2 regions of the Fictibacillus sp. KU28468 genome follow, and region 1 is predicted to be linked to the other one. Evidence: riboswitches for the same ligand, from Rfam matches in the RefSeq annotation. Region 1 holds a riboswitch; the other holds the start of a gene.

Region 1 (3,872 bases):
GTTGCCTCTTGCCCCCATGAGCAAGCCTCGGGAAAAAGAGCTCGCGACTTTACTGATATCGGGAATTATGTTGTTTTGAACTTCTTTTGCACCAGAAGTAATCGTAAGGTTCATGTTGGTTCCTGTATCCCCATCTGGCACAGGAAAAACATTAAGGGCATCTACCATTGCTGCGTTTTTTGATAAGTTTGCGGCTCCCAATGCAACCATGGCCGCAAACTTTTTACCGTCTAAAACTGTTAAAGACACGAACTTTCCTCCTAACTAAGGGGTTGTCACCCTTACACCCTGAACAAAAATGTTTACAGAATCTACTGAGAGACCCAGCATTTGATCGAGGGTATATTTCACTTTTGTCTGTACATTATGGGCTACTTCAGAAATCTTTGTTCCGTAGCTTACAATAATATACATGTCAATATGTACTTCATCTTCTTCCTGCCGAACCACAATCCCCCGGGAGAAGTTGTCACGTCCTAAAAGTTCGGTAATACCATCCTTTAACTGCTTCCTGGAAGCCATGCCTACAATTCCGTAGCAATCAATAGCAGCGCCGCCAGCAATAGTAGCGATCACTTCCGTAGAAATGTCAATCTGGCCGTATTTATTCTTCATTTCGATGGACATGATGAATCCTCCTTTAATCAATCAATTATGGCTAAACCTCATTTTACTATAAAATTAAGTTTTATGAAAGGACAACTCCATTTGACAATAGTCACAAAGCCGTGTCAAGCCTTTTTACTTGAAATGCGAAAAATCATTTGTTGCTTTTCTTTAGTGGTCATGCTACTATAGGTTAGTATTTAACATACGACTGATATGATACAGTTTTACTGTTATAAAGGAGGTACAATTATGTCACGCAAATGTTACGTTACTGGTAAAGGACCTAAAACAGGAAACAAGCGTTCCCACGCATTGAACAAATCTAAAAAGAGCTGGGGAGTAAACGTTCAAAAAGTCCGCATCTTGGTTGACGGGAAGCCTAAACGTGTTTATGTTTCTGCACGTGCCCTTAAATCTGGAAAAATTGAACGCGTTTAATCGCTCTTAAGACAACGGCATCCCCGTTGTTTTTTAATTTCCAAAAGAAAAAAGCACCCATCAAGGGTGCTTTTTTCTTTTGGATGGAATTGATTATCCTTTTTTAAATGAACCTAAAACCGCACGTACAAATCCCCCTAAAAACCTAGGCAGTTTAATGGTGTAAAATTTCATCATACCCCTCCTCCAGGCCCTTTGAAAAATAAGACATTCCCTAATAAATATATTCGCTTTTATAAAAATAGTACCATGCGGCCCGACGCATAAAATATTAATCATGGCTCTTTACCAACATTAATATGCCGCCCGAGAATGAATAAGTACCACTTTTATTTACAAGCTCATTGGAAATGCAGAGAGTAGAACCCATCGGCAAGTATTGATCCTGAAGCGGATATTTGAACCCTTTTAGAGTCAGGCCGGTAACAGGTCCGATAAATGGAAGGAATGAGACATAAGAGAACTCCGGCTCTTGTTGTATGATATGCAGTCCTGGTGCTGATAAGGCAATCTTATTCTGCCTGTCCCATATTTCAATGTTAATTCCGGCTTCGAGTCCATGAAGGAGCAATTGGATATTGGCCAATTCATGATCCAGGCGCCCGCCCGTAGCACCCATGAGCAGGATCTGCTCCGGTTTTTGCTCCAGTGCCCAATCAAGGGCCAGCTCTAGATCGGTTTTATCCTTTTCACTGTCATACTCAAATGAAGGAAGGTTAAATGAAGCCATCCATTCACGCTCACTTCTGTTCACAGAATCGAAATCTCCAAATACACAGCCAGGTATGATTCCTTTTTTCAACAAGTAGAATACACCGCGGTCAACACCCGCCCAGACTGCCTTTTCGCCGGCAAATAAAGAGAGGTCCGGCTGCCTTTCTTCCGGACCTCCTGCTAAAATGATAATTTTCATGCCGCGTTAACAACTCTTGGATCGGTCCTGTGCAGCAGCCGCGGTGCTGTTTTTGTCAAGAAAATAAAAGCAGCTGCAGTGATCAAAGCAACCGGGATCATGTATGAAGCATTATACACAATGGAGTACAGGACAGGGTTCATGCCTTTTGGGGCGTATGATGCAAAGAATATGACTCCTGATACAACATGGGAGGCCAAACGGAGCAGGCTTCCGAAGGCGATGCCTGCCACAATCGCTGAGATCCTCCTTTTAGATTGGCTTGCCGAACTGACTTTAAACACCCCGGCAAATCCAGCCAATAGGAACGCGAGAGGGTAATCCAGGATCAAACCAGCGGGATTATATCCTGCAGTTCCATCAACCAGGATTTTAACCATCCCGACAATCAAACCAGTTAATACTCCGCCAGGGACCCCTCTGCGGAATGCCATTAAAAAGATTGGCAGCATCTCCAATGAAACTGAGCCTCCATTTGCCCAAAGCCCTTTAAATTGAACAAAACTAAGTATGATGGCCAACGCTGACATCATCGCCACTTCAGTCAAAAACATAATTTTTTTACTCAAATCAATCTCCTCCTAAACTCGTTAAGAAAAGAAAAAAGCAACCGGCATGTGAATGACGGTTGCTTAGCGTAAAAACAACAGCGACTCCACATTCCTACGCAGGCATGATCCTGCTTCAGGTTCAAAGGGTCGGGAGTGTACTCCCCTCTCAGCCCCTGTATGGGACTCCCCCTGTGGTTACTTTTTTCAATTATTCTCTAATATATTATACACCACGAATGGTACGGATTGCACCCTTTATGTCTTTTTGCCCATAAATGGCTGATCCCGCTACAAGTACGGTAGCTCCAGCTTTCTCACAAAGACGGGCAGTCTCTGCGTTCACCCCGCCGTCTACCTCAATTTCAACGTTCAAGCCTTGCTCCTTGATCCTCGCAGATAATACTTCAATCTTTGGAAGCACAGCGTGGATGAAGGATTGTCCACCAAAGCCTGGATTTACAGACATGATGAGTACAAGGTCTATATCAGCCAAAATATGCTGAATGGTTTCAACAGGAGTAGCAGGATTTAATACGACCCCTGCCTTTTTTCCCTGCTCTTTAATTAATTGAATGGTCCGATGAAGGTGCGGACATGCTTCAACATGAACAGTAATGATATCAGCACCTGCTTTTGCAAACTCCGGGATATACCGGTCAGGGTTTTCAATCATTAAATGGACATCAAATGTCAGTTCAGTGAGCGGCCTGATTGCTTTAACGACTAAAGGTCCCATCGTAATATTCGGCACAAAATGCCCATCCATCACATCGATATGGATATAATCAGCACCGTTTTCTTCCACTGCCTTAATTTCTTCACCGAGCTTTGAAAAGTCTGCGGAAAGAATGGAAGGCGCAACTTTTACCATGCTAGTACCTCCGTTTTTGATCCTTGATTTCCTGCAAAAATTCAAGATAATGCTCATAGCGGAACGATGGGATCTCTCCCTCTTCCACTGCTTTTTTTACTGCGCATTTCGGTTCAGAGCTGTGAGTGCAGCCGCGAAACTTGCATTGTGATACCCTCTGTTTCATCTCAGGGAAGTTGTAGGAGAGCTCTTCGGTTTCAATTTCTACAAAGTCCAATGAGCTGAACCCAGGAGTGTCTGCGATCAAGCCCTCTTCAAAAGGAAGGAGTTCAACATGCCTCGTTGTATGCTTTCCGCGTCCAAGATGATCTGATATGTCATTCGTCTCCAGCATGAGTTCAGGCATCAGCGCATTCAAGAGAGACGACTTCCCTACCCCGGACTGTCCTGCGAAGACGCTCGTTTTTCCTTTAAATATCGGTTTGATGTCATCCATGCCGGCCAGCGACATCGCAGAGGTTGGAATGACCTCATAGCCGAGCTTCTTATA
Region 2 (3,872 bases), 770 kb from region 1:
AATCTGGTACAGCATTCCCAGTCTGTTTGTGCTTTCGGCCCTATTTTATTTTATAACGGGCTCCATTTTAATCAGCTTGCCATTTGCGGGCGGACTCGTCTGTATGCTCCTCGTTTATGAATGGAAGCACTATGTCGCGCACCGGCCGATCAAACCTAACTCCAGATTCGGCAAGTGGCTGAAAAAGACACATACGCTTCATCATTATAAAAATGAAAACTACTGGTATGGAGTGTCCAATCCATTTGTGGATGCACTATTTGGTACGTTGAAGGATGAGAAAAGGGTAGAAATGAGTCAAACAGCAAGGGATCTTGAAAAAAGAGCGTAATAGAGCCAGACCTTTTACTCTGCTTTTTTAGAGGATTTTTTGTTACAGTAGAAAAGAAGATAAAGATATTCGAGGAGATGATCATAATGAATCAGTACCTTTACAAGCAGTTTGAAATGACAAGAGGATTTTTTCTGAAAAATGCCAGCGCAGTTCCCGCTGAAATGGCTGATGTTCAGCCGGAAGGATTCAACAATACCATCCACTGGCACATCGGACATGTCTTAACCGTAACTGAGCAGTTTCTTTTCGGTTTTCCGAAAAAGTCAGCTCATTTGCCCGAAAACTATGTAGAATTGTTTGGCAAAGGAACAAAGCCGGCAGACTGGAAGGGAAATGTTCCATCCGTTGAAGAACTGGTCACTCAGCTGCAGGATCAGCTCGTACGAATTAAAGACATCCCGGAAGAAGCACTGGATGAAAAATTGAAAAAGCCGTTCCTTGGTCTGGAAACATTCCGTGAACTAGCAAACATGGCTGTTTTTCATGAATCCAATCATTTGGGACAGCTGCACGCGATCGAACTTCTTATTGAACGCACGGTCGTTAAAAACTAAGAAAACCCAGAGAGCAAAAAACGGCTCTCTGGGTTTTTTTATGGGTGGAATTTCAAACACAGACACAAGTGAAAAGTAAAGAACAAAACAGTGTTCATCATGAACAAATGAAATTATGAATGAATCACTGAATGCAGAAAATCGATATCATTTTTTATCTGTTCCTTCAGAAACCGGTCTCTGCAACGTAAATATTCATCCGTAAGCATGGCGATTTCCTTCATGAACAGCATTACCTCTGTTTTTTTTAGCATAAGTTAACCCTGCCCTGCTCGTTTAGAATATGGAAAAATTCTTCCTGATACTTTATTCCTCTTTTTCAGTCAAAATAAACTAATATGTGCTAATTTTTTTGCCTCGTTCACAAATCTTTCAAGAAAACATTTGGGATAAAGCGTATATAAGTTTTCCAAGTGAAGCATCAGTTGAGCCGTCATTAATATAAAAGATATCTAACGAAGAATAGGTTAAGGTTTTCATGTTTTCAACGGATGTTGCAATGATTTTCTACTCATTGTAACAAGGAATGAGTATACTGACACTTTTTTCAAAAATCGGTTCTGGCCGATACCGTTTTTTTCTTTTTTGAAATAAGGGAAGGCAGTTAAAGGAATGAATGATTGGGAAAGCGATAGAAAGAAGAAAAAAAGTACTGCATATTCCACTATGATTGACCACCTTTTATGCCTCGTTAAAGTAAATCATGACCAAAACACCTTTTCAATGGCAAACAAACAAGTTGAACTTTTCTGTTAATTGAAAGTCTATACATATTTTGGCGGTTAAACGACTACAGTGAATAAATACCTGTGCCAAAAGACGGATTGTGCATGAAAAGCAGAGAAGCTATGATTACGTTGAAAACAGAATACGTTTTCTGCTAGGGGAGCCCGTCAGCCGGGCTGAGAGAAGAGAGAATAAGCTCTTTGACCCTTTGAACCTGATCTGGGTTATACCAGCGTAGGGAAGTAGGAGTCGAAGTCATATATACATATCGTATATTTTTCTTTGTCTATCCTATCGGGTTCTTCTTACTAGAACCCGATTTTTTTTTATGCTGTGTGTAACTTTGGACTCAATTTTTGAAAAAACGAGGAGGAAGTTGCATGAACGTACAGAACGAAAGCAAGTTCTCATTAAAATCACAGTTTCCAAACAGCACCAAAGTGTATAAGACCGGATCCCGTCCCGACATCCGGGTGCCAATGAGAAGGATCAGTCTGGCGGATACACAGACATCAGGAAGAGATGAGAAGAACCCGCCCGTCGTCCTTTATGATACGAGCGGACCTTATACAGATTTGAATTATGCTGCAGATGTTGAAAAAGGACTGCCTTTGCTGAGGGAAAATTGGGTGAGAGACAGGAACGATACAGAGCAATACGATGGGCGCGGAATTAAACCGGAGGACAACGGCTACAGACAGCAGTCTCATGCGGGTCATGTGTTTCCGGTTCGCCCATTTAAGCCGATGCGGGCAAAAGGTGGCGGAAATGTTACTCAGATGCATTATGCAAAAAAAGGGATCATTACGCCTGAAATGGAGTTCATTGCGATCCGGGAGGGGCTTGAAGCCGATTTTGTTCGAAGCGAAGTGGCGAGCGGGAGGGCCATCATCCCTGCCAACATTAATCACCTGGAACTGGAACCGATGATTATCGGGAAGAACTTTCATGTGAAAATCAACGCGAACATCGGAAACTCTGCTGTGACTTCGTCCATTGAGGAAGAGGTTGAAAAAATGACATGGGCTACCTACTGGGGAGCGGATACAATCATGGATCTGTCTACAGGCAAAGACATCCATACGACAAGAGAGTGGATCATCAGAAACTCTCCGGTCCCTGTTGGCACCGTTCCGATCTATCAGGCACTTGAGAAAGTGAACGGAATAGCGGAGGATTTATCCTGGGAAGTCTACCGTGATACACTCATTGAACAGGCCGAGCAGGGAGTCGATTATTTTACGATTCATGCTGGTGTGTTGCTGCGGTACGTGCCATTAACGATCAATCGGGTCACGGGCATCGTTTCACGGGGCGGATCCATCATGGCGCAATGGTGTCTCGCTTACCATCAGGAAAACTTTTTATATACTCATTTCGAGGACATCTGCGAAATCTGTAAAGCGTATGACATCTCCGTCTCATTGGGTGATGGATTACGGCCCGGCTCGATTGCGGATGCCAATGACGAGGCACAGTTTGCAGAACTGGAAACGTTGGGAGAGCTCACAAAGATCGCCTGGAAACATGATGTGCAGGTCATGATCGAAGGACCGGGGCATGTGCCGATGCATCAGATCAAGGAGAACGTAGATAAGCAAATGGAGATCTGCCATGAGGCGCCCTTCTATACACTAGGGCCTCTGACGACAGACATTGCGCCTGGGTACGACCACATCACTTCCGCAATTGGGGCTGCTATGATTGGATGGTTCGGAACGGCTATGCTTTGCTATGTGACGCCGAAGGAACATTTGGGGCTGCCGAACAAGGATGATGTCAGGGAGGGAGTGATCGCTTATAAGATCGCTGCCCATGCAGCAGATTTGGCAAAAGGCCATCAAGGAGCATTGAAGAGGGATAATGCTCTCTCAAAAGCTAGATTTGAATTCAGATGGGAAGATCAGTTTAATCTATCATTGGATCCTGAGAAGGCAAGGGGTTATCACGATGAAACCCTCCCTGCACAAGGTGCAAAAACCGCTCATTTTTGTTCCATGTGCGGACCAAAATTCTGCTCTATGAAAATTTCACATGATCTAAGAAATATGTCTGCACAAGAACTTTCGGGTCAGGAAAAAGATGTAAAGGAAGGAATGCGGGAAAAAGCCAAGGAATTTCATGACAAAGGCTCGAATATCTATTCATGAGCACCATTTCTATCCTTCGTGAAAGAATTGCTCTGCTGGAAATGCAGCTGCAGGAGATTCAGAGAAAATGCCGCCATGTATTTCTCGAAACCTCAAACTCCGATGAAC

The links. Region 1 has a riboswitch for thiamine pyrophosphate ahead of thiT (energy-coupled thiamine transporter ThiT). Riboswitches for the same ligand answer to the same signal wherever they lie in the genome.
Region 2: another riboswitch for thiamine pyrophosphate. It lies ahead of thiC (phosphomethylpyrimidine synthase ThiC); the one in region 1 lies ahead of thiT (energy-coupled thiamine transporter ThiT).

What each region holds. Positions count from the first base shown of each region.
Region 1 covers NZ_CP110666.1:2,605,648-2,609,519, forward strand. The annotation lists gene OKX00_RS13485 (DAK2 domain-containing protein) at 1-249, opposite strand, end outside; gene OKX00_RS13490 (Asp23/Gls24 family envelope stress response protein) at 265-627, opposite strand; gene rpmB (50S ribosomal protein L28) at 859-1,047, shown strand; gene spoVM (stage V sporulation protein SpoVM) at 1,141-1,221, opposite strand; gene OKX00_RS13505 (thiamine diphosphokinase) at 1,319-1,960, opposite strand; gene thiT (energy-coupled thiamine transporter ThiT) at 1,957-2,529, opposite strand; TPP riboswitch at 2,604-2,711, opposite strand; gene rpe (ribulose-phosphate 3-epimerase) at 2,735-3,382, opposite strand; gene rsgA (ribosome small subunit-dependent GTPase A) at 3,384-3,872, opposite strand, start outside.
Region 2 covers NZ_CP110666.1:3,372,707-3,376,578, reverse strand. The annotation lists gene OKX00_RS17690 (sterol desaturase family protein) at 1-331, shown strand, start outside; gene OKX00_RS17685 (DinB family protein) at 418-888, shown strand; gene OKX00_RS17680 (hypothetical protein) at 1,002-1,142, opposite strand; TPP riboswitch at 1,761-1,872, shown strand; gene thiC (phosphomethylpyrimidine synthase ThiC) at 1,995-3,764, shown strand.